2 regions of the Mesorhizobium robiniae genome follow, and region 2 is predicted to be linked to the other one. Evidence: predicted binding sites of a transcription regulator. Region 2 holds the regulator's gene; the other holds the start of a gene.

Region 1 (15,428 bases), on a different contig from region 2:
CGCAGCGCCGGTATCTTTCGGCCGGCCTTCCCGAGACCGTGCTGAACACAACATTGATCGTTCTGGCGTTGCTGTTCGTCGCCGGACCGATGGCGGCCACGGTGATGTCGGGCCTTGGCGCCGATCTCGGCCGGCTGGCGGGCGAGAGCGCGGTGCGGCAAGCGACGCTGACCAGCGCCGTGCTCGCTTTGCTGGCGGCGCTGCTTTCAGTCGCGCTGTCGCTGTCGCTCGTCATGGCGCGAAGGGCGCTGGCCTTGAAGCGCAGCGCCGGCGCCAAGACGCTGCTCGAACATGCCACCGATACCGGCGCCGGCTTCGTCCTCGTCGTGCCGCCCATCGTCATCGGCGCCGGCTGGTTCCTGCTCTTGCGTACCGTCAGCGATGTCTTTGCCATCGCTCCTGTCATGGTCGTCACCGTCAATGCGGTGATGGCGATGCCGTTTGCCATCCGCGCCATTCGCCCCGGCTATGATGCGGCAAGCGAACGCCACGAACGGCTCTGTCTGCTGCTTGGCATTTCGGGCTGGAGCCGTTTTTGGCTGGTCGACTGGCCGTCGCTGCGGCGGCCGCTCGCCACCGGTTTCGCCTTTGCCATGGCCTTGTCGCTCGGCGATCTCGGTGTCATTGCCCTGTTTGGCAGCGACGCCCTGCAGACGCTGCCTTATCTCTTGCTGGCGCGCATGGGCAATTACCGTACGATGGACGCCGCAGGCCTGGCGTTGCTGCTCGGCCTGGTCTGTCTCGCGCTTGTCCTGGTCGCGGATCGGCTGGGGCGGGGAGAAAAGATATGACGCTCAACAGCACGGAAAACGGTACGGCTGTGCGGCTGGAAAAGGTCTCGTTCAGCCATAGTGAAACGCCGTTTTTGTTCGATGTCGAATTCGCTGCCTCGAAGATTACCGCGATCATGGGGCCGAGCGGCTCGGGAAAATCGACGCTGCTCAATCTGGTGGCGGGCTTCGAGACGCCGCGATCGGGTCGTGTGCTGATCGGTGGCGCCGATGTCGGCGCCAAACCACCATCGACACGACCCGTATCGATGGTGTTCCAGGAAAACAATCTCTTTGCGCATCTTTCGGTCGAACGAAATGTCGGTCTTGGCCGCTCGCCGACACTCAGGCTGACCGAAGCCGACCGCGCGGCAATCGCCGAGGCGCTCAAGCGCGTCGGCCTTGCCGGCAAGGAACAGCGTCTGCCCCGCGAGCTCTCCGGTGGCGAGCGGCAGCGCGTCGCGCTCGCCCGCGTGCTGGTGCGCAACCGGCCGGTGCTTTTGCTCGACGAACCGTTCGCTTCGCTCGGGCCGGCCTTGCGCGACGACATGCTCGATCTGGTAGCCAGCGTCCATGCGGAGCGGCGCATGACGGTGCTGTTCGTCACGCATCAGCCGGAAGACGCGCACCGTATCGGCCAGGACATGGTGTTCCTGGACAATGGCACGGTTGCCGCAACCGGGGCTGTCGCCGATTTTTTCACCAAGGCTGGACCGGAAGCCTTCAGGCGCTATATCGGTGCAGGTTCGTTTGGCGCCGAATCACGAGATATTGCCCGGAAGCGGACATAATTTACGGCCAAACCGGCTTCAGGCGATGTGGCGCTTGCTTGCCATGGTCAAAGTAGTGTGGCTAGGTCCTCCGATACTGGTCCGGCATAGGCTGTGATTTGCCGCTACGTGCCGCGCGTGCTCGTAGACGGGAAGCTGTGGCAGTTGATTTGCGCATGGTCCTTCGGAAATCGATGCCCGATTTTCGGGAGTCATGTGCCGAGACCCGAAAGGAAGCTGTTCTGCCGACTGGCACCGACAGAGTGAAAAGGAAACCGCTGGCGCGCTTCCTCGCGCTGGCCGGCTTTGCCATGGCGCTGGCAAGCTGCCAGATGTTCACGCCTCCGGACGTCCAGGAATCTGGCTTCCAGCCTTCCAGCAAACCGGTCACGGTCGACAACGTCGCCGCCAACAGCAAGCTCGCCGAAATGGCGAAGGCGCAGCACCCGCGCATCCTCGCCACCTATGGCGGCGAATATTCCGATCCCAAGCTCGAGCGTATGGTCGCCAAGGTCGTCGGCAGCCTGACTGTGGTGTCAGCCAATCCGACCCAAACCTACCGTATCACCATCCTCAATTCGCCCAACGTCAACGCTTTCGCGCTGCCGGGCGGCTATCTCTACATCACGCGCGGCCTGTTGGCGTTGGCCAACGATTCGGCCGAACTCGCCGCGGTCATCGCGCATGAGATGGGCCACGTCACTGCAAACCACGGATTGCAGCGCCAGCAGCTCGAAGCCGAGGAAGGGTTTGCAACCAAGGTTGTCTCGGATGTGCTCGGCGACAGCCCGACCGCCAAGGCGGCATTGATCCGCGGCAAGCTGCGGCTTGCCCAGTTCTCGCGCAATCAGGAGCTGGAGGCCGACGGCATCGGCATCAAGTCGATCGGCGAGGCGGGCTTCGATCCCTTTGCCGCCGGCCGATTCCTGCAGTCTATGTCGGCCTACACCGATTTCCGCTCGATCAGCGGCGCCACCGACGCCAGTCTCGACTTCCTGGCGACGCATCCCAACACGCCGCAGCGCATCGATCTGGCGCAGCGCCATGCCCGCCAGTTCGGCGCCCCTGGCGTCGGCACGCGCGACCGTGACCCCTTCCTCGCCGGCATAGACGGCCTGCTCTATGGCGACACGCCGGAGGAAGGTTATGTGCGTGGCGAAACCTTCCTCCATCCGGGGCTCGGCGTGTCGTTCTCGGTGCCCGATGGCTTCATCATCGACAACTCGGCTGCGGCGGTGACGGCAACCGGGCCGGGCGACATAGCGATCCGCTTCGACGGCGTTTCGATCGACAAGAGCCGCTCGCTGACCGACTACATCCGCAGCGGCTGGGTGGCTGGGCTCGATGAAAGCAGCGTGCGCCAGCAAACGATCAACGGCAACGAGGCGGCGACGGCGCATGCCAGCGCCGAGGGCTGGCAGTTCGACATCGCGGTGATCCGAGCCGGCGGCCAGGTCTATCGGCTGTTGACGGCAGCCCCCTCCGCCAGCACCACGCTGGACTCGGTGGCGCGCTCCGTCAGCGGTTCCTTCCGCGTGTTGAGTGCGGCGGAGAAAGCGGCGCTGAAGCCGCTGCATGTCCGCGTCGTCACGGTGCAGCCCGGACAGACCATGGGTTCGCTCGCCGCGCAGATGGTCGGCGTCGACCGCAAGCTCGACCTGTTCCGGGTGCTCAATGCGATGTCGCCCGGTGCTGCCGTTTCGGCCGGCGATAAGGTCAAGATCATCACCGACAGGTAGGGTGTGTCGATATTCAGGTGATGCCGGCCCGCAAACGGCGGTTTCCCGCGCTTCCGGCCTTCGCCGGCCGAAACACTCATGAGCGGTCGCGGGCAGTCAAGGCTACGCTAGGCGGCTGTCGCCAAAAACTCGGGGTTCTGCTTCACCAGCGCCACCTTGAGCTTTTCCATGGCGCGTGCCTCGATCTGGCGGACGCGCTCCTTGGAGATGCCGAGCGCCTCGCCGAGTGCTTCGAGCGTCGCGCCCTCGTCGCTCAGCCGACGCTCCTCGATAATCCTGAGCTCGCGCGCATTAAGCGCGCCGAGCGCCGTTTTCAGCCAGAGAGAGCGGCGTTCGACGTCGATCGTGTCACCCACGACCTCGTCCGGCAAAGGATCGTCCGAAACGAGGAATTCCATCCGTTCGGTGGCGCCGGAATCATCGGCGAGCGGCTGGTTGAGTGAGCTGTCCGGTGCCGAAAGGCGGGAATCCATCATCGCCACGTCGGCCTCGGACACGCCGAGCGCTACCGACACCTCACGATAGAGCGAGGTGTTCGAGATCGGCTCGGCGCCATTTGCCAAGCGGGCGCGCAAGCGCCGCAAATTGAAGAACAGTGCCTTTTGCGCCGAACTGGTGCCGCCGCGCACGATCGACCAGTTGCGCAGGATATAGTCCTGCATCGAGGCGCGGATCCACCATGTCGCATAGGTCGAAAATCGCACCTCGCGCTCCGGTTCAAAACGGGCCGCCGCCTCCAGCAGGCCGACATGGCCTTCCTGGACCAGGTCGCCCAAGGGCAAGCCATAGTGGCGGAACTTCGAGGCCATGGAAATGACCAGCCGCATATGCGCCATGGCGATTTGGTGCAGCGCTTGCTGGTCGTTGTCTTCCTTCCAGCGCAACGCGAGCACGTGCTCCTCGTCGCGTTCGAGATAGGGGGCTTTCATCGCCGCGCGGACCATGGTTCGCCCTGCCGTATCTTCCATCATGCCGCGCTCCCTCTTCCGGGCGTTGCGGTGCGATCGCTCGACCCTGAGCTGGCATCGTGGTTGAATTGGCGACGCCGCGCCCTACAACAGCCAAGAACGTGCCATGCGGGTGAATGGTTCCGCTGCTGATGTCGCGTGGATTGGGCTGTCAGAAAAACCCATCACGGCGGTCGCTATGTGGCGGGTTGGCGTGATTCGAACGGTTGTGAGAATTGGATTTCGGAAGCGGCTCATTTTTGAAATCTGGTTCCTTATTTTGCCAGCCCGTATCTGTCAGTTTCCGGCGCTTAGAATGTGCCGGGCACCGGCCAAGGACGGGATCACAGAAAAATGAAATGGCTTAAATCGCTCATCGTCGTCGCAACATTGCAGGTTCTGGCCGTCACATCAGGCCATGCTGGCGCCAATCTCGATCAGATCAAGCAGGCCGGTGTCCTCAAGATCGGCACCGAAGGCACCTATGCTCCCTTCACCTATCATGATGCCTCGGGCGCGTTGGTCGGCTTCGATGTCGAGATCGCCCAGGCGATCGCCAAGCGCCTCGGCGTCAAGGCCGAATTCCTCGAGGGCAAATGGGACGGGCTGATCGCCGGCCTCGATGCCAAGCGCTATGACGCCGTCGTCAACCAGGTCGGCATCACCGAGGCGCGCAAGGCCAAGTATGATTTCTCCGATCCCTACATTGCTTCCAAGGCGGTGCTGATCGTGCGCGGCGACAACACCGACATCAAGAGCTTTGCCGACCTTAGGGGTAAGACGGCGGCGCAGTCGCTGACCTCGAATTTCGGCAAGCTGGCTGAAACGAACGGCGCCGAGCTCGTCGGCACCGATGGTTTCGACCAGTCGATCCAGCTGCTTCTTACCGGCCGCGCCGACGCGACCATAAACGACAGCCTGTCGTTCCTCGATTTCAAGAAGCACAAGCCCGACGCCAATGTGAAGATCGCCGCCCAGGAAGAAAACGCCGACTATTCCGGCGTGATCGTGCGCAAGGGCGATCCGGAGCTGGTCGCCGCGATCAATCAGGCGCTGGCGGACATCAAGGCCGACGGCACCTACAAGAAGATCGCCGACACCTATTTCGGTCAGGACGTTTCGAAGTAAGCGCATTTCACTGAGCGGGCTTTTTGCCGGCCCGCATGGCAAGTATCGCGGCGAGCCGTCTTTGACGGCCGCCGCTTTTCGCGTGATATGACGACCGTATGATCGCGCCTCGATGCTGCCGGGCCTGTTTTGGGCGGCAATCTCGCAAGGAGGTTTTCGTGCCGCACTGGCTGCAATTGATGCTGGACTCGTTGCCCACGCTGCTATGGGCCGCGCTGATCTTCACCGTGCCGCTGACGCTGCTGTCGTTCGCATTTGGCCTCTTCGTGGGACTGGTCGCGGCGCTTGTCCGGCTGTTCGGCCCGAAGCCGCTGGTCGCCGTGGTCCGCTTCTACGTCTGGATCTTCCGTGGCACGCCACTTCTGGTGCAGCTCTTCCTGATCTTCTACGGCCTGCCCTCGGTCGGCATCCTGCTCGACGCTTTTTCAGCCGCGTTGATCGGCTTCACGCTCAACATCGGCGCCTATACGTCGGAAATCATCCGTGCCGTCATAGGCTCGGTGCCGAAGGGGCAGTGGGAGGCGGCCTATTCGATCGGCATGACCTGGAGCCAGGCGATGCGGCGCACCATACTGCCGCAGGCCGGCCGCGTCGCAGTGCCGCCGCTGTCCAACACCTTCATCTCGCTGGTCAAGGACACATCGCTGGCCGCCGCCATCACCGTGCCGGAAATGTTCCAGGCGGCGCAGCGCATCGTCGCCACCACCTATGAGCCGCTGATCCTGTACATCGAGGCGGCGGCCCTCTATCTGGCGCTGAGCTCCGTGCTATCGGCATTGCAGACGCGCTTGGAAAAGCGGCTCAACCGCTATGGCGGCTTCCTGGAGGCGCGCTCATGATCGGTCTCACCGACATCGAGAAGCGCTTCGGCGACAACCTCGTGCTGAAGGGGGTGACCGTCACCATCGAGGAGGGCAGCGTCACCGCCCTTGTCGGTCCCTCGGGCGGCGGGAAAAGCACGCTTCTGCGCTGCATCAATCTGCTCGAGATCCCGACTTCGGGCACGGTGCGCATCGGCGACGACGCGCTCGAATTCCACCCCGGCGGCAAGGTTTCCGCAACGGCCATCCGGCGCCTGCGGCTGCAGACCGGCATGGTGTTCCAGAATTTCCAGCTATTTCCACACCGCACCGCGATCGAGAATGTCATGGAGGGGCTGGTGACGGTGCTGAAGTGGCCGGCGGCGAGGGCGCGCGAGCGGGCGCTCGCTCTGCTCGAAAAGGTCGGCATGGTGCACAAGGCCGATGCCTGGCCGGCGACGCTGTCAGGCGGCCAGCAGCAACGCGTGGCGATTGCCCGGGCGCTGGCGCCATCGCCGAAAGTGCTGTTGTGCGATGAGCCGACCTCGGCGCTGGACCCGGAACTGGCGCAGGAGGTGGTCGACGTGCTCAGCCAGCTCGCCCGCGAGGGCACTACCATGGTGATGGCGACGCACGACCTGCGCCTCGCCTCCAAGATCGCGCAGGAGGTGGTGTTCCTCGACGCCGGCGCCGTCGTCGAGAAAGGCCCCGCCGCTGTTCTGTTCAGCAATCCGGAGCGCCAGCGAACCAAGCGGTTCATCGCGACGCTGAAACAGGAGGCGGAGAAGGAAGGCGGCGGCAAAAGCTAGGTCTTCGCCTGTATGCGCTGCTACTGGCCGTCGGCGGATGAGGGCAACACTCCGATACTATTCGATTAGCTGATGAGAGACTGCCCCGCGCTAAGCATCCTATCCCAAAACAAAAAACCCGGCGCGAGGCCGGGTTTTTCCGAATTTTAGGCCGAGAAGCGATCAGGCAGCTTCTTCCTGCTCGGCTTCTTCGTTGTCGGCCTTGGCGCCGCGCTTCGGCCCCTTGTTGAGGTTCACCTCGATGAGACGCACCGCCTCGGTTTCCGACATGCGGTTGACGGCCGCGATCTCACGCGCCATGCGGTCGAGTGCCGCCTCATAAAGCTGGCGCTCGGAATAGGACTGCTCCGGCTGGTTGTCGGCGCGGTAGAGGTCGCGCACCACTTCCGAGATCGAGATCAGGTCGCCGGAATTGATCTTCGCATCGTATTCCTGGGCGCGGCGCGACCACATGGTGCGCTTGACGCGGGCGCGGCCCTGCACGACCTTCAGCGCGCGATCGACATAATCCTCTTCCGACAGCTTGCGCATGCCGATGGAAGTTGCCTTGGCAACCGGCACCTTCAGGCGCATCTTGTCCTTCTGGAAGTCGATGACGAACAATTCCAGCTTGTGGCCCGCAACTTCCTGCTCGTCGATCGAGACGATCTGGCCGACGCCATGCGCCGGATAGACGATGTACTCGCCGGTCTTAAAACCGTGACGCGCTGCACTGGACTTCTTCTGCGGGGTGATTGTTGCCATTACGCCATGAACTCCTTGGTGTGGTACCGGCATTCTGCCGGCCGAACTCGCGCGATCGGTAACCGATCGTTAGCCGCACAACGATGAACCCGCCGGAAAAGCCGAGGCCGGCAAACCGCATGATCGCGACTGCCTGCCCCAGATCACTCTGGTCCGGATTGAGAAATTCACCTTTCAGTGATTTGGGGCGTTTGCGCCATAAATCGACGTTGTGTCACCGGCATGTTTGGTTGATATAACACAAAAAGTCGGAAGAATCAAGGTTTTGCTGCACGCGCGAAGGCCATGCACGACCGCCGCCTGTCAAGGCAGTTAAAGCACCATGCCCCTTACGCTGCGTTATGCTGGCTGAATCAGCGGTCTGGTCAGTCGCCTTCGCCGGGCTCGGCGGAGAAATATTTCTCGAACTTGCCAGCCTCGCCATCGAAGGATTTGGCGTCGGCCGGAGGCTCCTTCTTGGCAGTGATGTTGGGCCATTTGTCAGCGTATTCGGTGTTGATCTGCAGCCATTTGTCGAGACCGGGCTCGGTGTCCGGCTTGATCGCATCGGCCGGGCATTCCGGTTCGCAGACGCCGCAGTCGATGCACTCGTCGGGATGGATGACGAGCATGTTCTCGCCTTCGTAGAAACAGTCGACCGGACAGACCTCGATGCAGTCCATGTATTTGCATTTTATGCAATTGTCGGTCACGACATAGGTCATCAGTCGGCTCCGGGACGTCCCGCTTTTGTTGGACTTTTTTTGGTCAGGTAACGCCTTTACCTGCCGCTTGCAAGGGCAGCCGTTGCGCGCGATGCCGATGTTCCGGAATGGAATTCCGGAGCGGTTGGCGCCGCGAAAGCCGTTGTGCGTCAATCTTCGCCGAATAGCCGGTCGGTTTCCCGGCGTTCCTTCTTGGTCGGGCGGCCGCTGCCGGCATCGCGCAGCACGGGAATCGCATCGGGAACGGCCTCGCCCTTTGGTACCGGCGGTGGCGACATATCCTCGTAGAGCAGGCGCGCTTCCTCGGCCGGACCGCGCCGGCTCCCTGTGCCGAGCACCTTCCAGACGAAGATGCGCCGCTCGAGAGTGATGGTCAGGACGTCGCCGACCCGGACCATATCGGAGGCCTGCGCTGCTTTGTCGCGATTGACGCGGACGCGTCCGGCCACCACCAGCTTCGCTGCTAGCGAGCGCGATTTCACCGCACGCGAAAAGAACAGCCATTTGTCGATGCGCTGGCGGCCTTCAGCGACCATCGGAGCGAGCGAACTTACTTCTTCAGCTGGTCGCGCAACGCGGCGAGCTTGGCGAAGGGCGAATCCGGGTCGAAGCGCACGGGACGCTCCTCGCGAGGCTTAGGCTGGAACGCGGGCTTTCCACCTGGCGCGCCACCCTTGCCGTCCTGCCTGCCGCCCTTCCAGTCGGGCCGGCTTTCGCGACGATCGGAACGCTCGCCCTGCGGCTTGCCGTCGCGCCGCTCTCCCGGCTCGCCCTGGGGCTTGGGCTTGAATTTGCTGCGGTCGAAGCGCGGCTTGCCGGCGCCGTCGCGGCGACCTTCATGGGTGGGGCGGCCGCCAGGAGCGCCGGCCGGTTGTCCGCCGGTGGCATCCGCCGGCGCGTCGCCGCGGCCGTCGCGCGCGGCTTGCCCGTTGCGCGGGCGATTGTCACGAGGTCTGTTGTCGTGATGGCGGTGGCGCGGGCGCTGATCGAAGCGGCCCTGCCGCCACAACAGAATAGGTTTTGGTTCCTCGGCCTCTGCTGGAACCTCTGGCGCGGCCTCGCCGGTGGCGGCTTCCGCCGCCGCGGCAGGTTCCGCCGACACTGCTTCCGTTACAGGCGAGGATTCGGAAGCCGGCTCTGCCGGTGCGACCTCAACCTCGGCGGCTTCGGGTTCTGCCTCCGGCTGAGCCGCTGATACCGCGGGCATTTCAGCTGCGGCTTCGGCTGGAGGCAGCTCCTCTTCCGTGACCTCAGCCGGAGTTTCCGGCTGAGCTTCCGCGACGGGCTCCGCTTCGATGGCGGGTTCCGCGGTAACTTCGGCTGTGGCCTCTGCCACGGCAGCCGCATCCGCTCCCGAACTCTCGGCCTGCGCCACGGCGGCTGCGTCCGCAATCGCGGCTTCCGCTGCCTTGGCCTGCTCGGCTTGTTCTTGCGCCGCCTGCTTGGCCGCGGCGGCTTCACGCGCGGCATTGTCCTGTGCTTCGAGCCTGGCCTTCACCTCGATCGCCGGCTTCGGCTCGGCCCGGTAGCCGAGGCCTTTCAAAATCTCTTCCATGTCGTCGGCGGTGGCGCCGAGGATCGACATCATCGGCGGCGTCACCATGAAGGACTGGCCGTCATAGGCGCCGTCGGGGCGCTGGCCGAGTCCAGGCTTCCAGTTGGTTGCGGGCCGGATCAGGTCGGCCAGTCGTTCGAGAATGTCGACGCGCACCGCACGACGGCCGAGATTGCGATAGCCGGCCAATTTGTAGAATGTCTTATCGAATGTGGGGTCGATCACCACTGAGGTACGGCCGGAGGCCAGCGCGTGAACCACGTCGCCAAAGCCGGGCTTGTCCTTGCCGTCGTTCTGCAGCGCCCACAACAGCGTCACCAGTCCGGCCGGGGCCGGCTTGATCAGCGCCGGGACGAAGACGTGGTAGGCGCCGAAGCGTACACCGAGCCGGCGAAGGGCGGCGCGGCCTTCCTGGTCGAGCGACTTCATCTCCTCGGCGATGTCGCGGCGGTTGATGAGGCCGAAATTTTCGACGAGCTGGAAGGCGATGCCGCGGCCGATACCGGTGATCTGCTCGGCGTTCTTGAGGTCGACCAGCGGCTTCAGCAAGGACTCGATCTGGAAATTGACGAAGCGCTCGGCGCGCGCCGCAACCTTGTCGCGGGCGGGTCCGGTGAGCTGTTCGTCGGCCAGCAGCACAAGGCGCGGCTTCAACGGCTCGTCGCCTGCGACCAGCGTGCCGATCGGCGCGCCGATCCAGCGCAGCGTGCCGTCGGAGCCCAGCGCGATGTCGCCGTTGGCGCAAGCGCCGAAGCGTTCGGCCCGCGCTTCGAATTCGGCTGCAAGTGCCTTCTGGGCCGCTGTGCGCACCGCCTTGGCGTCCTCGCCGCCGGCGCTCTGGTCGGCAGTGAAGCGGAACCCCTGCAACTCGCCGACGTGGTGGCCTTCGACGAGGACGGTTCCGGTTGGGCTAATTTCGGCTTCAGGCATGGTATTTTCTCTAAGGCGCCGCATGAGGACGGAAGTCCTGCGGTCTACGAAGCGTTTCGTCAACCGCTCATGCAGCGCATCCGACAATCTGTCTTCGATTTCGCGCGTCTTTTCCTGCCAGTGTGCCTGATCGGCCAGCCAGCCGGGCCGGTTGGAAACGAACGTCCAGGTGCGGATCTGGGCAATCCGGTGCGACAGCGTGTCGATATCGCCCTCGGTGGTGTCGGCACGGCGCACCTGCTCGGCCATGTAATTTTCATCGACATGGCCATGCCTGGCAAGGTCCATATAGATCGAGGCGATCAGGTCGGCATGCTGGGCCGGTGCGATTTTCCTGTAGTCTGGGAGAGCGCAGGCCTCCCACAACAGCGCCACGCGCCTGGCGTCGGTGGCAAGTGCCCTTATGTCCTCGTCGCGGGACAAATGTTCGAGCGCCTGCGCATCCACCGCCGGCAGCGCACGCGTCAGGCCTTCGACCGGCGCGTTGGTCTCGGTGGAACGCTTCAGCGCATCGAGGCTGGCGAAATCGAATTGCGCGGTGCGCCATTGCAGCACTTTCACCGGGTCGAACTCGTGACCTTCGATTTTCTTGACCAGATCTTCGTCCAGCGGATCGACCTGGCCGGTGACGCCGAAGGTGCCGTCGCGCAAATGCCGGCCGGCGCGACCGGCGATCTGGCCGAGTTCCGCCGCGGTCAGGTTGCGATACTGGTAGCCGTCGAACTTGCGGTTCTGGGCGAAGGCGACATGATCGAGATCGAGATTGAGGCCCATCCCGATCGCATCGGTGGCGACCAGGTAATCGACGTCACCCGATTGGAACAGCTCCACCTGCGCGTTGCGCGTGCGGGGCGATAGCGCGCCGAGCACGACGGCCGCACCCCCTTGCTGGCGACGGATCAGTTCGGCAATGGCATAGACCTCGTCGGCGGAAAAGGCGACGATCGCCGTGCGTCGCGGCAGGCGGGTCAGCTTCTTCGAGCCGGCATAGGCGAGATGCGACAGCCGTGGCCGCGTCACCACCGACACGCCCTTCAGCAGGCGCTGGAGAATGCCATGCATGGTGGCAGCACCCAGCAGCAGCGTCTCCTGGCGGCCGCGCAGATGCAGGATGCGGTCGGTGAAGATGTGGCCGCGCTCGAGATCGCCGGCCAGCTGGACCTCGTCGATGGCGACGAAGGCGGCGTCGGTCTGGCGCGGCATGGCTTCCACCGTGCAGACCGAATATCTGGCGCCGTCGGGCTGGATCTTCTCCTCGCCGGTGATGAGCGCCACCTTGTGAGCGCCGACCTTCTCGCAGACGCGCGAATAGACCTCGCGGGCGAGCAGCCTGAGCGGCAGGCCGATGATGCCGCTTTCATGCGCCACCATGCGCTCGATGGCGAGATGGGTCTTGCCAGTGTTGGTGGGGCCGAGCACGGCGGTCACGTCGCGACCGGACAGGATCAGCGGCTCTGTATGTTTCGGCTGGATGTTCATCGACCTGGAAATAAGGCTCTCTGCCTCGCATTGTCGGGTGCGCGCCCCGTGTTGGCGCGTGTGACAGCCGACACATAGGGATTTCGGGCGCGAAGCGAAAGCGGAATGTTCCGATGGCAGGTCGAAGCTTCTCGTCCGGCGTCGTCAACCGGTCCTGATTAACACTTGGAACGAGTCTGGAACGAATCAGCTACGAATCGCTGACTCCAACTGATTCAGGGTTTGTTCACGGCTATATCTGGGATTTTTGCCGGCGAATCTCACCACATGCTGAATCGCTGAACTGGCCCGATTCATGCAGGGCAGACGTCGTTCTTAACATTTGCCGGTGAACGATCGATGCAGACTGACGAGAGCCGCCCAACATTATGAAATTATTGACCTTTCCTAACGCGCCTTAACGGTTCGGGGGCTGTTTTCCGCCTTTGTCGTTAATTCTCCGGCCAAAGCCGGAACGAAACGGCGACGAATCAGCGCTGGCGCGCTTTTCCCGTTTTGTTCACCCCAACATGTTGTGTCGTGAACAGGTTTTCCACCGAGAATCCACAGGTGGCTAACAGGGTTTTGCACATGCCGTGGCGTCGCCGTTAACGATTGCGTGCCGGATTGGAGCAGGGCCTTGTATCGAGATCTCGCGACGAGGAGCCGTTGGCGGATGCGGACCGGTCTCCCCGCGCGTGTCTGCCTCAGGTAATATACTGGCCGCCATTGGCGGTGAGGGTCGAGCCGGTGATGAAGCCGGCGTCCTCGGAAGCGAGGAAGACCACGCAGCGCGCGATCTCCTCCGCCTCGCCGAGCCGGCCAATTGGGATTTGGGCGATGATCGATTCACGCACTTTTTCCGCCACCGCCATGACCATTTCGGTGGCAATATAGCCGGGGCAGATGACATTGACGGTGATGCCCGCGCGAGCACCCTCTTGCGCTAAGGCCTTGGTGAAGCCGATGTCGCCGGCCTTGGAGGCTGAGTAATTGACCTGGCCGGTCTGGCCTTTCTGGCCGTTGATCGAGGAAATGATGATGACGCGGCCGAACTTGCGGTCGCGCATGCCGCCCCACAGCGGGTGCGTCATGTTGAAGACGCCGGACAGATTGGTGTCGATGACGTCTTTCCACTGCTCGCGCGTCATCTTGTGAAACATGGCGTCGCGGGTGATGCCGGCGTTGTTGACCAGCACGGAAACCGGGCCGAGATCGGCCTCGATCTGCTTGATGCCGGCGGCGCAGGCATCGTAGTCGGCGACCGACCATTTATAGACCGGGATGCCTGACATCGCATTGAATTTTTGCGCCGCTTCGTCATTGCCGGCATAATTCGCGGCGACTTGGTAACCGGCATTTTTCAGGCCGATCGAAATCGCGGCGCCAATACCGCGCGACCCACCGGTGACGAGCGCTACCCTTGTCATATTTCTCCTCCCTTTACTCCATGAGCGGCGGGCGACGAATGGGATCGCTCTGACGGCGATTGGACCCCGTTCGCCACCGACTATTTCATGGCTTGCTCAGTCTGTCTTCACGGCTTCGCATATGGCTCTCACAGTGCTTCCACGCACATGGCAACGCCCATGCCGCCGCCGATGCACAGCGTGGCGAGGCCTTTCCTGGCGCTTCTGCGGCGCATCTCGTAGACCAGCGTATTGAAGATGCGGGCGCCCGAGGCGCCGACCGGATGGCCGATGGCGATGGCGCCGCCATTGACGTTGACGATGGACGGGTCCCAGCCCATGTCCTTGTTGACGGCGCAGGCCTGTGCGGCAAAGGCTTCATTGGCCTCGACCAGGTCAAGATCGCCGACCGACCAGCCGGCCTTGGCCAGCGCCTTGCGCGAGGCGGGAATAGGCCCAGTGCCCATGATTTGCGGATCGACCCCCGCGGTTGCCCAGGAAACGATGCGCACCAGCGGCGTGATGCCGCGCTTGGCGGCTTCGGCTTCGGTCATCAGCACCACGGCAGCGGCGCCGTCGTTGATGCCGGAGGCATTGGCGGCGGTCACCGTGCCTTCCCTGTCGAAGGCGGGCTTCAGCTTGGTCATCGCCTCGAGCGTGGCGCCGTGGCGGATGTACTCGTCCTGGTCGACAATGGTGTCGCCCTTCCTGCCCTTGACAGTAAAGGCAACGATCTCGTCTTTGAATTTTCCGGCCTTCTGGGCGGCCTCGGCCTTGTTCTGCGAGCCAACGGCGAACTGGTCCTGGTCGTCGCGGGTAATCTGGAACTGGTTGGCGACGTTCTCGGCCGTGTTGCCCATGTGGTAGCCATAGAAGGCGTCGGTCAGGCCGTCCTTGATCATGGTGTCGATCAGCTTGAAGTCGCCCATTTTGACGCCGCCACGCAGGTGCTGGGCATGCGGCGCCATCGACATCGATTCCTGACCGCCGGCGACGATGATTTTTGCATCGCCCTGGGCGATCTGCTGCATACCGAGTGCGATGGCGCGCAGGCCCGAGCCGCAGAGCTGATTGAGGCCCCAGGCGGTCGCTTCCTGCGGTACGCCGGCCGCCATCGCCGCCTGCCGCGCCGGGTTCTGGCCTTGAGCCGCGGTCAGGATTTGGCCGAGGATCACCTCATCGACCTCCTTACCGTCGACGCCGGCACGGGCGAGCGCTTCCTTGACGGCGACGGCGCCCAGTTCATGGGCCGGTGTGTTGGCAAAGGCGCCGTTGAAGGAACCGACGGGCGTGCGCGCCGCGCTGGCGACGACAATGGCATTGGAAGCGGACATGTTCTTCTCCAGACTTCGGGGTCGAATTGAGGTGCGGTTAACGACTTTTCTTGCCCTTTCCATGACCCAAGTCAAACCGGAAATGGGCATGCCGGTTATGCGCCGCAAGCAGGTTGCGCATCGCCATGGAAACAGCCCGCCCGTTGCTGCGCAGCATATTTAGCCCGCCATGCAGCATTAATCGATCCCGCACTGCACAAACCACTTGGAATTGTGACGCTTTTGCGCATATCCTTGAAAAGCGCAATCGTTATCGGCTGCTTACTCAAGTGTGCCGGTGTCCCGGGAGGATATTGATGGCCGCGAAAGACGAACCGATTATCATTAAGAA
Region 2 (15,428 bases):
GCCTGATAAGCGCCTAGCCGCATGGTACCACCGAGATCGCCGGTCTCTCTGCGCTTCTCCAGCATGTTGCCTTTCAGCCATTCGGTCATCAGGCCGACGACCGGCTCCTCGGTCGGGCCGAATTCGGTCGAAGAGGCATGCTCGACGCCGGCCAGCGAACGCGCCGCCTCGATGCAAGCCATCTGCATGCCGAAGCAGATGCCGAAATACGGCACCTTTCGTTCGCGGGCGAACTTCGCCGCCAATATCTTGCCCTCCGCACCGCGTTCGCCAAAGCCGCCGGGAACCAGAATGCCATGGACCTTCTCCAGCCACGGCGCCGGATCCTCCTTCTCGAATATCTCGCTCTCGATCCAGTCGAGCTTAACCTTGACGTGGTTGGCAAGACCGCCATGCGACAGCGCCTCGATCAGCGATTTGTATGCGTCCTTGAGGCCGGTGTATTTGCCCACGACGGCGATGGTCACCTCGCCTTCGGGATTGTGGATGCGATTGGACACCGCTTGCCAGGGCTCCATGCGCGGCTTCGGTGCCGGATCGATGCCGAAGGCGGCCAGCACTTCCGAATCGAGCCCTTCATTGTGATAGGCCATCGGCACGTCGTAGATGTGCGGCACGTCGAGTGCCTGGATGACCGCGCTTTCGCGCACATTGCAAAACAGCGACAGTTTGCGGCGCTCTTCCTTGGGAATGGGGCGGTCGGCACGGACCAGCAGAATATCAGGCGCGATGCCGATGCCGCGCAACTCCTTGACCGAATGCTGGGTCGGCTTGGTCTTCAATTCGCCCGCCGTCGGTATGTAGGGCATCAGGGTCAGATGCACATAGACGGCGTTGTTGCGCGGCAGGTCGTTACCGAGCTGGCGGATCGCCTCCAGGAACGGCATCGCCTCGATGTCGCCGACGGTACCGCCGATCTCGCACAGGACGAAGTCGTAATCGTCATTACCATTGAGGACAAAATTCTTGATCTCGTCGGTGACGTGCGGAATGACCTGCACGGTGGCGCCAAGATAGTCGCCGCGCCGCTCCCGCTCGATGATGTTCTTGTAGATGCGGCCGGTGGTGATGTTGTCCTGCTGATTGGCCGAGCGGCCGGTGAAGCGCTCATAATGGCCAAGATCGAGATCGGTCTCGGCGCCGTCATCGGTCACGAAGACTTCGCCATGCTGGTATGGCGACATCGTGCCGGGATCGACGTTGAGATAGGGATCAAGCTTCTTTATGCGCGCGCGATAGCCTCGCGCCTGCAAGAGGGCCCCAAGGGCCGCTGCAGCGATGCCTTTTCCGAGTGAGGAGACCACGCCGCCTGTGATGAATACATATCGCGCCATGGGAGTCATCGCTTAACGCGGCCGAATTGATTCCGCCAGAGAAAAAACCGCCGCGAAGGCTTTTTCCCAAGAAGGCGTTCTGGTGACGGGCGAGCAAAACAAAAGGGCCGGCAAAGCCGGCCCTTCGGCAGTATCGTTTAAAACGTCAGATGATGACGACCTTGGTGCCGACTTTCACCCTGCGGTAGAGATCCATGACATGCTCGTTGATCATGCGGAAGCAGCCATTGGAGGCGCTCGTTCCGATCGACTGCGGCGCGATGGTTCCGTGAATGCGCAGATGTGTGTCCTTCTTACCCTCATAGAGATAGATGGCGCGCGCGCCGAGCGGGTTGTCGCCGCCGCCGGGCATGCCGTCCTTGTACCGGCCATAATTCTTCGGTTCACGCTTCTGCATGTCGAGCGTCGGAATCCAGCGGGGCCATTCCTGCTTATCGCCAACTGCGACCGTGCCCTTGAACTGTAGGCCCTCACGGCCGACGGCGATGGCATAACGGCGGGCGGTCGACGAGGATTCGACGAGGTAGAGGCGGCGTGCGCTCGTATCGATGACGATGGTGCCGGGATTGTAGCCGGTGAACTCCACGCTCTGCGGCACGAACTCCGGCTTTACGGTGAACTGCTTCTTGGCTTCCTTCCTGGCGAGTGCGGCGTCAAGAGCGCGCGTCTCGGGGAGCAGCGACATCGAAGAGGACGAGGCGCTGCCGCCGAACAGGCCGGCGAACAGCCCGACGCTCTGCGGTTTCTGTCCGATCGCCTCGCTGCGCAATTCGCCATTGTTGCGGACCAGCGCAACGTTCATGGCCTCGGCGGAAACTGGTTCGGCCGACTGGATCGGTACGAGGGGTTGAACCGGTTCGATGATCTTGACGGCCTTCTTCTTAGCCGGCTTGGCGTCAGCCAGCTGGGCAGCAGGCTTATCTTTCTTGGCAAGGCCCTTCTTGGCAAGAAATGCCTGCCGTTCCGCGTCGGCCTTGGCTTTGGCCGCCTCGCGCATCGCCAGCTTCCTGGCCTCGATCGCCTTGGCTCGAGCGGCCTCTTTGTCGGCGGCGATCTTGGCTTCGAGCTTGCTGATCTGGGCAAGATCGTCCGAAGTCGGCTTTTTCTTCTTCTTGAGGAGCCTAAGTTGCGCCGTGTCGCTTTTGGCGGCGACGTTGACGACGTCAGTTGTCACTGCGGCCTTAGAGGCCGAATTGCCCGCCGGCATGGCCGCGTAAGCGGGCGCACCAAGGCTGAGCGCGGCACAAAGGCCGGCTAAAATGAAGCTGCGAAGCTGCATGGCGAAGATCCGATCGTTCAATGCTTGTTGCCCACGGCGTCGCCCGGCGTCCCCCAAGGACCCCGAAAGTGCCGCGCGCAATCTATAATCGATTAATCGAAGGCGCCTCAAGCGCCGCGTCGTGCCGTGCCCGGTCGAATCTACGTGATCGTGCGGCATTTGCCGCGACTGTGTTCAAACAACAACAGATCGCGGCGCCGGACGTCCGTCGATTACTGGTTTGGAACCTGCGGCGTCACCGGCGCCGTGGCGCCGTTTGTGGCCGGCGGCGTGGTCGAATCCGCGGCAGGCGGCGCAGTAGGAGCCGGCGCTGCTGCATCATTGCCGGAAGGCGGCGTCGGTGCCGTGTTGCCGGAAGGCGGCGCAGGCGCCGTAGTGCCAGGCAACTGGTCGAGCACGCCACCGCCCGCGCCGTTCGCCGCCGGCACGCGATCGAGAATATCGATCGGCTTCTCGCCGTAACGGGCGATGATCGACAGCGTCAGCGAGGTGACGAAGAAAGCCGCCGCCAGGATCGCCGTCGCCCGTGTCAACGCGTTGGCAGCGCCGCGCGCGGTCATGAAGCCCGATCCGCCGCCGATGCCGAGGCCGCCGCCTTCGGAGCGCTGCAGCAGCACCACGCCGACAAGAGCGAGCACGACCATGAGGTGGACGACGATCAGTACGGTTTCCATAGGTTATCCTGGCAAAGCCTTGCGCGGCCGTGGATACGACCGGTGATTTGGAGGCGGCTCAATACAATGCTTTGATGGCATTTCCAAGCCCGCAGCCGGAATATGGGAAGCAATGCGCCCTTTGCAACGATTTCCGCTGCGGCACCGCCTATCCCAGCCCGCCAGGACTGGGTGCTACGAGATATTTCGATAGGCTTCGGCGATGCCGAGAAAGTCCGCCGCTTTCAGACTGGCGCCGCCGACCAGGGCGCCGTCGACATTTTTCACGCCAAGCAGTTCGACGGCGTTCGACGGCTTGACCGAGCCACCATAGAGAATGCGCATCTTCGCCGCTGCGCTGCCAAGCTTTTCCGACAGTTTTTCGCGGATATGCGCGTGCGCCTCCGTAACGTCGGCGGCGGTCGGCGTCAGTCCTGTGCCGATCGCCCATACCGGCTCGTAGGCGATGACGGTATTCGACGCCGTGGCGTTGGGCGGCACCGAGCCGGAGAGCTGGCGCGACAGCACGTCGAGCGTAGCGCCCGCTTCGCGTTCGGCTCTCGTCTCGCCGATGCAGATGATCGCCACCAGCCCGGCACGCCACGCGGCGGACGCCTTGGCCTGAACGATGGCGTCGTCCTCGTTGTTATCGGCACGACGTTCGGAATGGCCGACGATGACGTGGCTGGCGCCCGCGTCTTTCAGCATCTCGGCCGAAATGCAGCCGGTATGGGCGCCGCTCTCCTTGGTGTGGCAATCCTCGCCGCCGGCCCGGACCGGCGTGCGCGACAAAATCTCTGCGGCGTGCGCAAGCAGGGTCGCCGGAACGCAGACCAGCGCTTCGGTCTCAGCATCGAGCCCGCTCATGAAGCCGTTGCCGATCATCCTGAGTTCGTTGAGCGAGGCACTGGTGCCATTCATTTTCCAGTTGCCTGCGACCAGCGGGCGGATTCCTGGCGTCATGGGATTTGCTTCTCCGGGCAATATTCGGCTGCGTCCTCACTAGCAAACTCAGCCCACAAAGCAATCGACAGTGGGCCGGAAGGACGCTATTGCGCTTGTTTCAGACTCGGCGCATGCGAAAATGCGCAAAAATCGGAAGTGACCATGCTTGGTATCTTGAGAAACGCGGCGGGGACCTGGGTCGCGAAGGCGTTGCTGATATTGTTGGTGTTGAGTTTCGCCGTCTGGGGCATTTCGGGGCAGCTTCTGGGTGGTTTTGCAGGCCACGACGCGGTTATCACGGCCGGAGGCACCAAAGTATCGATCAACGAGTATCGCCTCGCCTATGATCGCCAGATCAGCGTGATGTCGCAGCAATTCGGCCAGCGCATCAGCCGCGAGCAAGCGACGGCGCTCGGCCTGGACAACCAAGTGCTGGCGCAACTCGTGTCGGGTGCAGTCCTCGATGAGCAGGCCCGCAAGCTCGGGCTTGGGCTGTCCAAGGACCGCCTGGCCCAACTCACGCATGAAGACCCCGCCTTCAAGGGTCCCGGCGGCAGCTTCGACAGGCGAACGTTCGAATACATTCTGCAACAGGTCGGTATGCGGCCGGAAGACTACCTCAGGAACCGCGCCCAGGTGGCTGTGCGCCAGCAGATCGTCGAGGCGGTTTCGGACGGTCTCAAGACTCCGGATACCTTCTTGAAGGCGGTCGCGCTCTATCGTGGCGAAGACCGCACCATCGACTATGTGACGCTGCCGAAATCACTGGTCGAGCCGATCGAAGCGCCGTCCGACACAGTACTCTCGGCCTTTTTCGAGGAAAACAAGAAGACCTATGCGGCGCCCGAATACCGCAAATTCTCCTATGTCAGGCTCGAGCCGGAAGACATCATGGATCTGAGTGCTGTGACCGACCAACAGGTCAGCGAGGACTACAACAAGAACAAGGCGCGCTACACCACGCCGGAAACGCGCACCATCGAACAGCTCGTGTTCAAAACGCCTGATGCCGCGAAGGCCGCGCTCGATTCACTCAGGACCGGCGCAACTTTCGACAAGATCGTTGCCGCCGAGGGTAAGACGCAAGCCGACACGCTGCTCGGCACGCTGACCAAGGACAAGATCGCCGACAAGGCGGTGGCAGACGCCGCCTTCGCGCTAAACGCCAACGAGGTCAGCCCGGTCGTTCAGGGCGCTTTTGGTCCGGTGCTGCTGCGCGTCACCGATGTCAAGCCCGAAGTGGTGAGGCCGCTGGCCGAAGTGTCCGCTGAGATCCGCAAGGATCTGGCGCTGAGCGAGGCGAGCCGCATTCTGCTTGATGTGCATGACAATTACGAAGATATGCGCGCTTCGGGCAGCACGCTCGCGCAAGCGGCCGAAAAACTGAAGCTTAAGGTCGTCACCATCGATGCAATCGATCGCACCGGCCAGAGGCCGGACGGCACCGTCGTCAACGACCTGCCGGAATCGCCGGATCTCATCAAGGCGGTGTTCGACGCCGAACCCGGCGCCGAGAATCCCGACCTCACCACCGCCGGCAACGGCTTCGTGTTTTACGAAGTGGATTCGATCACGCCGGCCCGCGACCGCACGCTGGATGAAGTCCGCCAGAAAGTAGTGGCCGACTGGACGGCGGCGGAAACGACCAAGCGGCTCACGGCGAGAGCGGACGAACTCGAAAAGCGTCTCAAGGCCGGCGCCACGCTCGATGTGATCGCAAGCGAGCTCAAGCTCGAGAAGCAGACCAAGCGCGGCGTAAAGCGCGAGGCGGACGACGTCGATTTTGGCAAGGAAGGGGCGGCTGCGATGTTCGACGAGGGCGAAGGCGGGACTGGGTTGATCCCCTCGCCCACCGGCGACGGACAAATCTTGTTCAAGATTGCCGAAGTCTTCGAGCCTGCCGGAGCCGACGCGAGCTCGGTGCCGGAAGACGCACAGAAATCCTTCACCTCCGGCCTGTCGGACGACCTGCTCGACCAGTTAGTGGCGCAGTTGCAGACCCAATACGACGTTCGCATCGACCAGACCGCCGTTGCCCAAGCCCTGACCAGATGAGCGCGCTCAAGACCCATATCGCCAAGGTTGCCGCCGGCGACGCCCTTTCCTTCGAGGAGGCGCGGGAGGCCTTCGACATCATCATGTCGGGCGACGCGACACCCGGCCAGATCGGCGGCTTCCTGATGGCGCTGCGCGTGCGCGGCGAGACGGTGAGTGAGATTTCCGGCGCCGTCGCCACCATGCGCGCCAAGATGCTGCGTGTCGAAGCGCCCGCTGGCGCCATCGACATCGTCGGCACCGGCGGCGACAATTCGCACAGCGTCAACATCTCGACCGCTTCCGCCTTCGTCATCGCCGCCTGCGGGGTGCCGGTGGCCAAGCATGGCAACCGCGGACTGTCGTCGCAGACCGGCGCCGCCGACGTGCTGACAGCGCTCGGCGTCAAGATCGATATCCCGCCGGAAACGATCGGCCGCTGCATCCACGAAGCAGGCGTCGGCTTCATGTTCGCGCCGGCGCATCATCCGGCAATGAAGCATGTCGGCCCGACCCGCGTCGAGCTTGGCACCCGCACCATCTTCAACCTGCTTGGTCCGCTCTCCAATCCGGCCGGTGTCGCCAGACAGATGGTCGGCGTGTTCTTGCCGGAGTGGATCATGCCGGTGGCCGAGACGTTGAAGGCGCTGGGCGCCGACCACGCCTGGGTCGCCCATGGCGACGGCTATGACGAGATTACCACCACCGGTGAAACCCAAGTGGCCGAACTGGTCGGCGGCGAGATCCGCAGCTTCACGCTGACCCCGGAAGCGGTGGGACTGAAGCGTCACACCAAGGACGAGTTGCGCGGCGGCGATGCCGCCTACAACGCCCAGGCGCTGCGCGACATGCTGGGCGGCGCTGCCGGCGCCTTTCGCGATACGGTGCTGATGAACGCCGGCGCCGGACTGGTGGTGGCGGGCAAGGTAACAACGCTTGCCGACGGCATGGCGACGGCGGCGCAAGCCATCGACAGCGGCCGCGCGCTGCAAGTGCTCGACCGGCTGGTCGAGATTTCGAACGGATAGAGCCGTGTCTGACATTCTGCGCAAGATCGAAGCCTACAAGCGCGACGAGATCGGGGCGGCAAAGGCGCGCGTGCCGCTTGCCGAGATCAAGGCGCAGGCGAAGGACGCCGATGCGCCACGCGGCTTTCTCGCGGCCCTTGAAGCCAAGCGCAAATCCAGCAGTTTCGCGCTGATCGCCGAGATCAAGAAGGCGAGCCCGTCCAAGGGTCTGATCCGCGCCGATTTCGATCCGCCGGCGCTGGCCAGGGCCTATGCGAAAGGCGGCGCCGCCTGCCTTTCGGTGCTGACCGACGCGCCGTCCTTCCAGGGCGCGCCTGAATTCCTCACCGATGCGCGCAGCGCCGTGACATTGCCCGCTTTGCGCAAGGATTTTCTGTTCGAGCCTTATCAGGTTTTCGAAGCCCGTGCGTGGGGTGCGGATGCCATCCTGATCATCATGGCGAGCGTCGATGACGCCATGGCCAGGGAGCTCGAAACGACGGCTTTCGAGCTTGGCATGGACGCGCTGGTCGAGGTGCATGACGAGGCCGAGACGGAACGCGCGCTGAAACTGTCGTCACGGCTGATCGGCATCAATAACCGCAACCTCCGGACGTTCGAAACCAGTCTCGACACCTCGGAGCGGCTCGCTGCGATGGTGCCGGCCGACCGCCTGCTGGTCAGCGAGAGCGGTATTTTCTCGCACGAAGACTGCCGCAGGCTGGAACGGAGCGACATCGGCACCTTCCTCGTCGGCGAGAGTCTGATGCGGCAACAGGACGTGGCTGCCGCAACGCACCTGCTTTTGATGGGCAAGGCGCCGGCTCATGCATCGGCCCGAAAATCAGAATCGATTTTCGGAGAGCACGATGCTTAGATTCAAAGTGTTAGAGCGTACCATGTGCGTCCAAACGGACGCACATCGCTCTAAGGCCATCTGACGATGACGACCGCCCTCACCCATCTTGGCGCGACAGGCGAAGCCAACATGGTCGATGTCGGCGACAAGGCGGAGACGACGCGCACGGCGATCGCCGAGGGTTTTGTCTCGATGCTGCCGGAGACGCTCAAAATGATCCTCGATGGCGACGCCAAGAAGGGCGACGTACTCGGTACGGCGCGCATCGCCGGCATCATGGCGGCCAAGAGGACGCATGAGCTGATACCGCTCTGCCATCCGCTGCTGTTGACTAAGATATCCGTCGACATCGAACCGGACGCGGCGCTGCCCGGCCTGAAGGTCACGGCATTGGCCCGCGTCACCGGCAAGACCGGCGTCGAGATGGAGGCGCTGACCGCCGTCTCGGTCGCTTGCCTGACGATCTACGATATGGCCAAGGCGGTCGACCGCGCCATTGTGATCTCGGGCGTCAGGCTGGTGGAAAAGACCGGCGGCAAGTCCGGCGACTACAAAGCGGGCGCCCAGGGGACAGGCCGATAATGGCGCTGCTTCCGGTCGCCGAGGCGCTAGAGCGCCTGCTTGAAGATGCGGCGCCCTTGCAAGCTGAAAGCGTCGCCCTGATGGACGCCGCCGACCGCGTTCTGGCGGAGCCGCTCATGGCGCTCCGCACCCAGCCGCCCTTCAACGCGTCCGCCATGGACGGCTATGCCGCGCGGGCCGAGGATGTCGCCTCCGTGCCGGCAAGACTTTCGGTGATCGGCATGGCGCCGGCCGGACGCGGCTTTGCCGGAACGGTCGGTCCGGCGCAAGCCGTGCGCATCTTCACCGGCGCGCCGCTTCCCGCAGGCGCTGATACCATTGTCATCCAAGAGAATGTCCGCGATCTCGGCGGCGGCAGCATCGAAGTGACCGCGCCGACGGTTGAAGGCCGCAACATTCGACGCCTCGGGCTCGATTTCTCGAAGGGCGACGTCCTGCTGGAGAAAGGTCGCCTGCTTGATCCGGCGGCGTTGTCGCTGGCGGCGTCGGCCAACCATCCGCAGGTCAGCGTGGTGAAACGGCCGTTGGTCGCTATCATCGCTACCGGCGACGAATTGCTGCCGCCGGGCAGCGAGCCTGGCCCCGACCAGATCATCTCGTCCAATGCCTATGGCGTCGCCGCTGCAGCCCGCTTGGTCGGCGCCGACGCGCTCGATCTCGGCATCGCCTCCGACCGCAAGGAGGCGATCGCCGCGTTGGTGAAAAAAGCGGTCGATGCAGGAGCCGACGTCATCGTCACGCTGGGCGGCGCCTCAGTCGGCGACCACGACCTTGTGCATGACGTGCTGACTGGCGAAGGCATGACGCTCGATTTCTGGAAGATCGCCATGCGACCGGGCAAACCGCTGATGTTCGGCCGGCTGGGCGACGTCCGCTGCATCGGCCTGCCTGGCAATCCAGTGGCGAGCCTGGTCTGCACACAGCTTTTCCTGAAGCCGTTGCTTGCGCGGCTCGGCGGCCGCGCCTACCGGCAGGACATGCGTCAGGCGCGGCTCGGCGCCGCCATACCGGCCAACGATCTCAGGCAGGACTATGTACGCGCGGTGGTGAAGGAAGACACCGGCACGCTAACGGCGACGCCGTTCGGCATCCAGGATTCCTCGATGCTCAGAACGCTGGCCGATGCGAACGGGCTGATCGTGCGTGAGCCATTTGCACCCCCAGCCGCGACAGGCGCCGCCTGCAGCGTGCTGATGTTACGCTGAACAAACCGTCAACGCATTCATTAAACTTTAAACAGTTGCGGAACACAACTGGAACAGATAGTGTTTGTTCTGGGTTTGTTTTTCTGATTCTGTTGGGGGTCGCGATGCTGACACGCAAACAACATGAGCTGTTGATGTTCATCCACGAGCGGCTGAAGGAAAGCGGTATTCCGCCATCGTTCGACGAGATGAAGGAAGCGCTCGACCTGGCCTCCAAGTCGGGAATCCATCGGCTGATCACGGCACTGGAGGAGCGCGGCTTCATTCGTCGGCTGCCCAACCGCGCTCGCGCGCTGGAGGTGCTGCGCCTGCCCGATTCGATCGCGCCCGGCCTCAATGCGGCGCGCAAATTCTCGCCGAGCGTCATTCAGGGCAGCCTTGGGCAGAGCAGCCATGGACAGGGCAGCCTCGGGCGGCAGATCAAGCCGGCGCCTTCACGCATGCCCGCAGCCGGCAACGACGACGACGTTGTCGCCACCGTCTCCATCCCGGTGATGGGCCGGATCGCTGCCGGTGTGCCGATCGATGCCATCCAGCACCAGACGCATTCGATCTCGGTGCCACCGGACATGATCACCGGCGGCGCGCACTACGCGCTGGAAGTCAAAGGTGATTCGATGATTGAGGCCGGCATTTTCGACGGCGATACGGTCATCATCCGCAACGCCGACACCGCCCAGCCTGGCGAGATCATTGTCGCCCTGGTCGACGAGGAGGAAGCGACGCTGAAGCGGTTCCGCCGTAAAGGCGCCTCGATCGCCCTGGAAGCCGCCAATCCGGCCTATGAGACGCGCATATTCGGGCCGGACCGGGTCAAGGTGCAAGGCAAGCTGGTTGGATTGATCCGGCGTTACTGAACGGCAGCTTTCTTGGCTTTCTCAGGCTTGCGGTAAGGCGGCAGACCCCTCGCCTCGCGCGAAAATCTCCGCTGCTCATGCCAGGGCCTGTATGGCTGTTCGACGGCAAAACGGATTTCTGCGCGCGTCGTCGCAGATTGCGGATCGAAGAAGACGGCAGCACTGCCCATGCGAGCGAGCTGGCGTTTGGTGACGACGAGAACCAGCGGGTTGCGGCAGGGATTATAATAGGCTGTGGCGTCGTCAATAACGAGCAAATCCGCAAAGCCACAGGCCGGCCGCGCGGTTTTGCGGTCGTCGGCGAGCGCGATGATCGCGCCGGACGGATGCCGGGCGATGCAAAGGCCGTCAGTGCAGTAAAAAGGCGCTCCCGGCGGCAGGTCGGCCGGGTCGGCGATGTCGAACCGCACGTCTCCTTTTTCGAATGTCTCCGGCTCGACAATAGTCGCTGAAATCAGCGCATGTTTCCAATTGTCGGTGGTGAATTCGTTCGAGCGCACTCGGTTGACGGCAAGTTCTCCCCCGCCGATCGGCAGCGCCACCAGATGCGCGTCCTCCGAGATCAGCACGTCGGGGGTGCGTGTCTCGGAAATCGTCAGCAGGCCGGCGAGCGCAAAGGGAAGTGCCGCAAGCCGCAACCATGTCGTCGCCATTGTGGCAATGACCAGGGCGACCGTCACCAGCAGAACCGACTGCAACGAAATCAGCCCGACTGCATCGACCGGCGAACGCTCGGAGATCCATCCCGATATTGCGATCATGGCCGTCAGCCCCTTGCCCATCATGTAGAGGAAAGGCCCGTCGAGGCCGAAAGGCATTGCCAAGGCGCTGACGACGGCCAGGAACATGACGACCGTAACGATCGGCATGACGGCCAGATTGGCGAACAGGCTGAGCGGCGAGACGCGCTGGAAGTGCCAGATGGCGAAAAGCGCGGTGGCGCTGCCGGCAATGATGGAAGTCATTGCGATGGTACCTGTCCCAGCGAGGAGTTTGCGCGTGACGAAAGCGACCGGTGACCGTCGCTGCGGCGGCGCCTTGGCCTTGTCGGCACGATAGTCCGACCAGCCGGCATAGGCGCCTACGAGAGCCGCGGTCGCGGCGAAGGACATCTGGAAGCTGGGGCCGACCACCTCGTGCGGCGACACGACGATGACGGCGATCGCTGAAATCGTCAGATTGCGCATGGTGAGTGCGGCCCGATCGAACAACACGGCGACAAGCATCACCGCCAACATGATGAAGCTGCGCTCGGCCGCGACCACGACACCGGAAAATATCAGATAGGCAGCTATGGAAACGAGTGCGGCGCCGGCCGCATATTTTTTGACCGGCCTACGCGACGAAAAATCGGGAAACAGCGCAAAGGCGCCGCGCAGCAATCCCATGATGGTGCCGGCAACAAGCGCCATGTGCAGGCCGGAAATGGAGATGATGTGGTAGATGCCGGTGCGCCGCATCGATTCGTTGATTTCTTCGGGGATGCCGGCACGCACGCCGACGATCAGCGCAGCGGCAATCTCCCCCTCGGCCCCACCGATGCTGTCCCTGATGTGGTCGGCGATGGTTTCGCGCGCCTTTTCGATCGAGGCGGAAAGGCGCGCGGCTAACGGTGCATCCTCGGAAGCGACGATCTTCGGATTGCCGAGGAAAAAGCCGCTGGCGCCAATGCCGGCGAAATAGCTGTCAAAGGAGAAGTCATAGCTGTCCGGCCTAACCGGGCCAGTCGGAGGCAGAAGCCTCACATAGCCGGCCACCACCGAGCCTGCGGTCATCTCGGCGGGAGTTTTGCGTGCCGAAACCCTGACACGTTCCGGTGCATAACGCAGGGTCGGCCGGGCGGTCGATATCACGTCGATGGTCAGCCTGATCCGGCCGTTCGCCATCTGGTCGAGCCTGACGACGCGGCCGGTGAGCTGGGTCTGGATTACCGAACCGAGCATCTGCGTTCCCGCGCGCCAGGTTTCAACCTTGGCGGCGAGCACACCGAGTGCGCACAGCAACGCTGCCATGAAACACAAATGCGTTTTGCGCCATGACCGCGTGACCGCTGCACACAATGCCGTGAGGACCACGACGGCGATGGGTTGGGGAAAGCCCGGTTCCACGGCAAGCGAAAAATAGACGATCACGCCGGATGCCAGGAAAACCGGCACCAGCAGGAAGGCGACGCCGCGGTCGAGTTCCATGCCGGCCGCCGAAACAACGCTGTTGCGGACAGCGGATGGTGCGAGGCGACGGAACTGTCGGCGGAAACCAACGACAGGCCTGGGTGTTGGACCGGGTATTGGCGCGGAGCGGCCTGGCGAAAGAAGCTGGATGCCCGAGTGCGACCCAGGCAACGAAACGGGTAGCGGCTCGGCGTGAGGAACGTCGGCAAACAGCGATCGTTCGCTGACGCTTGCGACCACGCCCTCGCTCTCGTTCACGCCGCGGCCTGGTCCAGCCATCGGGTCTGCCCCTTGCGCCCTTGACCTCCTATGCTACATGAACGCGCGACGCGCGAAAGTCCGCGCAACCACATCCGTTTCCTGCGCCTGCCTGAGAGTTCCATGTCCGACAAGGTCGTAACCCGTTTTGCCCCCTCGCCCACCGGCTTCCTGCATATTGGCGGGGCGCGCACGGCGCTGTTCAACTGGCTGTATTCGAAACACACCGGCGGCACCATGCTGCTGCGCATCGAGGACACCGATCGTGAGCGTTCGACGGCTGCGGCAACCGCTGCCATCCTCGACGGGCTCTCGTGGCTCGGCCTCACCTGGGACGGCGAGCCGGTATCGCAGTTCGAGCGCGCGCCGCGCCACCGCGAGGTGGCCGAGGAGCTGGTACGCATGGGCAAGGCCTACTATTGCTATGCGACGCCAGCCGAGTTGGAGGCAATGCGCGAGGCGGCCCGGGCCAAGGGGCTCCCTCCCCGCTATGACGGCCGCTGGCGCGATCGCGACCCGTCGGAGGCGCCTGTGGGCGTCAAGGGCGCCATTCGCATCAAGGCGCCGACCGAGGGCGAGACGGTGGTGGATGATCTCGTGCAGGGCGCAGTCCGCTTCCCCAACAAGGATCTCGACGATTTCATCATCCTGCGCTCGGACGGCAATCCGACCTATATGCATGCCGTCGTCGTCGACGACCATGACATGGGCATCACCCACATCATACGCGGCGACGATCATCTGACCAACGCCGCCCGCCAGATGGTGATCTATCGAGCCATGGGCTGGGGCGTGCCGTCGATGTCGCATATCCCGCTGATCCACGGCGCCGACGGCGCCAAACTGTCGAAGCGACATGGTGCGCTCGGTGTCGAGGCCTATCGCGCCATGGGCTATCTGCCTGAAGCGCTGCTCAACTACCTGGCGCGGCTCGGCTGGAGCCATGGCGACGACGAGGTGATGTCGATCAAGGACATGATTGCCTGGTTCGATATCGGCGACGTCAACAAGGGCGCCGCCCGTTTCGACTTCGCCAAGCTGGAGGCCCTGAACGGCGTGCATATGCGCCGCATGAGCGACGCCGAATTGCTCGATATCTTCATCGCCACCTTGCCCTATCTCGAAGGCGGCCCGGCGATCGCAGCGCGCCTCGACGACACGCGCAAGGCGCAATTGCTTGCCGCCCTGCCAGGCTTGAAGGAGCGCGCCAAGACGCTGGTCGAGCTTGTCGACGGCGCCGGCTTCCTGTTCGCCGAGCGGCCGCTGCCTATCGATGAGAAGGCGGCTGCATTGCTCGGCGGTGAGGCGCGCGAGATCCTGCGGGGTGCCCACGCGACCCTGAAGGCAGTTTCAGGCGATTGGACGGCCGCCGCGGCGGAGGCTGCGATCCGCGAATATGCTCTGGCAGGCGGTCGTAAGCTCGGCGCCGTGGCCCAACCTTTGCGTGCCGCGCTGACCGGCAAAAGCACCTCGCCCGGCGTGTTCGATGTGCTTGCCGTGCTTGGCCGCGAGGAAAGCCTGGCGCGCATATCCGATCAAATCGATTAGCAAAACTGGCCCAAGAAGATTGGCATTGAAAGGCGGGTTTCGCAGTGCAACATTAGGTCTTGGCCCAATTTGGCACGCAAATCCAATAGCGGGCGCAAACGCGCGAACTCCGATCCTTTCGACGTGTTGCGTTGCAGATATATTGCCTTGCCGGCAGTGAGAAAACCAAAAGGAGTTTGCAATGTCCGAAGCTGCGACAAAGATGGAATTTGGCGGCAAAACCCAAGCATCGACTGCAAAACTTGAATTCGGCGGCAAAACTCACGAGCTCAAGGTGCGAAGCGGTTCGGTCGGACCTGATGTCATCGACATCGGCTCGCTTTACAGCACCACCGGGGCCTTCACCTACGATCCCGGTTTCACGTCGACGGCAAGCTGCGAGTCGGAAATCACCTTCATCGATGGCGATGCCGGCATTCTTTTGCACCGCGGTTACCCCATCGACCAGCTGGCCGAGCATGGCGACTTCCTCGAAGTCTGCTACCTCCTGCTCTACGGCGAATTGCCGACCAAGGCGCAGAAGGACGATTTCGACTACCGGGTGACGCGCCACACCATGGTGCACGAGCAGATGTCACGCTTTTTCACCGGCTTTCGCCGCGACGCGCATCCGATGGCGGTGATGTGCGGCGTGGTCGGCGCGCTGTCGGCCTTCTATCACGATTCCACCGACATCTCGGACCCGTATCAGCGCAT

What was found. The regulator LexA, encoded in region 2, represses DNA repair genes until DNA is damaged. The targets are predictions, from matches to a motif close to TGTTCNNNNTGTGTTCNG.
Region 1: ABID19_RS20570 (helicase-related protein) is a predicted target of LexA. The motif match lies at 12,542-12,559, and genes of this name have one in related genera.

Annotation. Positions count from the first base shown of each region.
Region 1 covers NZ_JBEPMC010000007.1:199,060-214,487, forward strand. Annotated here, with positions in the region: gene thiP (thiamine/thiamine pyrophosphate ABC transporter permease) at 1-791, shown strand, start outside; gene thiQ (thiamine ABC transporter ATP-binding protein) at 788-1,561, shown strand; gene ABID19_RS20530 (M48 family metalloprotease) at 1,852-3,279, shown strand; gene ABID19_RS20535 (RNA polymerase factor sigma-32) at 3,387-4,250, opposite strand; gene ABID19_RS20540 (amino acid ABC transporter substrate-binding protein) at 4,581-5,354, shown strand; gene ABID19_RS20545 (amino acid ABC transporter permease) at 5,513-6,193, shown strand; gene ABID19_RS20550 (amino acid ABC transporter ATP-binding protein) at 6,190-6,963, shown strand; gene ABID19_RS20555 (CarD family transcriptional regulator) at 7,126-7,707, opposite strand; gene fdxA (ferredoxin FdxA) at 8,073-8,411, opposite strand; gene ABID19_RS20565 (RNA-binding S4 domain-containing protein) at 8,561-8,947, opposite strand; gene ABID19_RS20570 (helicase-related protein) at 8,962-12,375, opposite strand; gene phbB (acetoacetyl-CoA reductase) at 13,062-13,784, opposite strand; gene ABID19_RS20580 (acetyl-CoA C-acetyltransferase) at 13,913-15,097, opposite strand; gene phaR (polyhydroxyalkanoate synthesis repressor PhaR) at 15,394-15,428, shown strand, end outside.
Region 2 covers NZ_JBEPMC010000006.1:17,271-32,698, reverse strand. Annotated here, with positions in the region: gene ABID19_RS17370 (CTP synthase) at 1-1,343, opposite strand, end outside; gene ABID19_RS17365 (L,D-transpeptidase) at 1,480-2,613, opposite strand; gene secG (preprotein translocase subunit SecG) at 2,826-3,287, opposite strand; gene tpiA (triose-phosphate isomerase) at 3,462-4,229, opposite strand; gene ABID19_RS17350 (SurA N-terminal domain-containing protein) at 4,374-6,266, shown strand; gene trpD (anthranilate phosphoribosyltransferase) at 6,263-7,273, shown strand; gene trpC (indole-3-glycerol phosphate synthase TrpC) at 7,278-8,129, shown strand; gene moaC (cyclic pyranopterin monophosphate synthase MoaC) at 8,196-8,693, shown strand; gene ABID19_RS17330 (molybdopterin molybdotransferase MoeA) at 8,693-9,898, shown strand; gene lexA (transcriptional repressor LexA) at 10,003-10,755, shown strand; gene ABID19_RS17320 (ComEC/Rec2 family competence protein) at 10,749-13,205, opposite strand; gene gltX (glutamate--tRNA ligase) at 13,308-14,732, shown strand; gene gltA (citrate synthase) at 14,914-15,428, shown strand, end outside.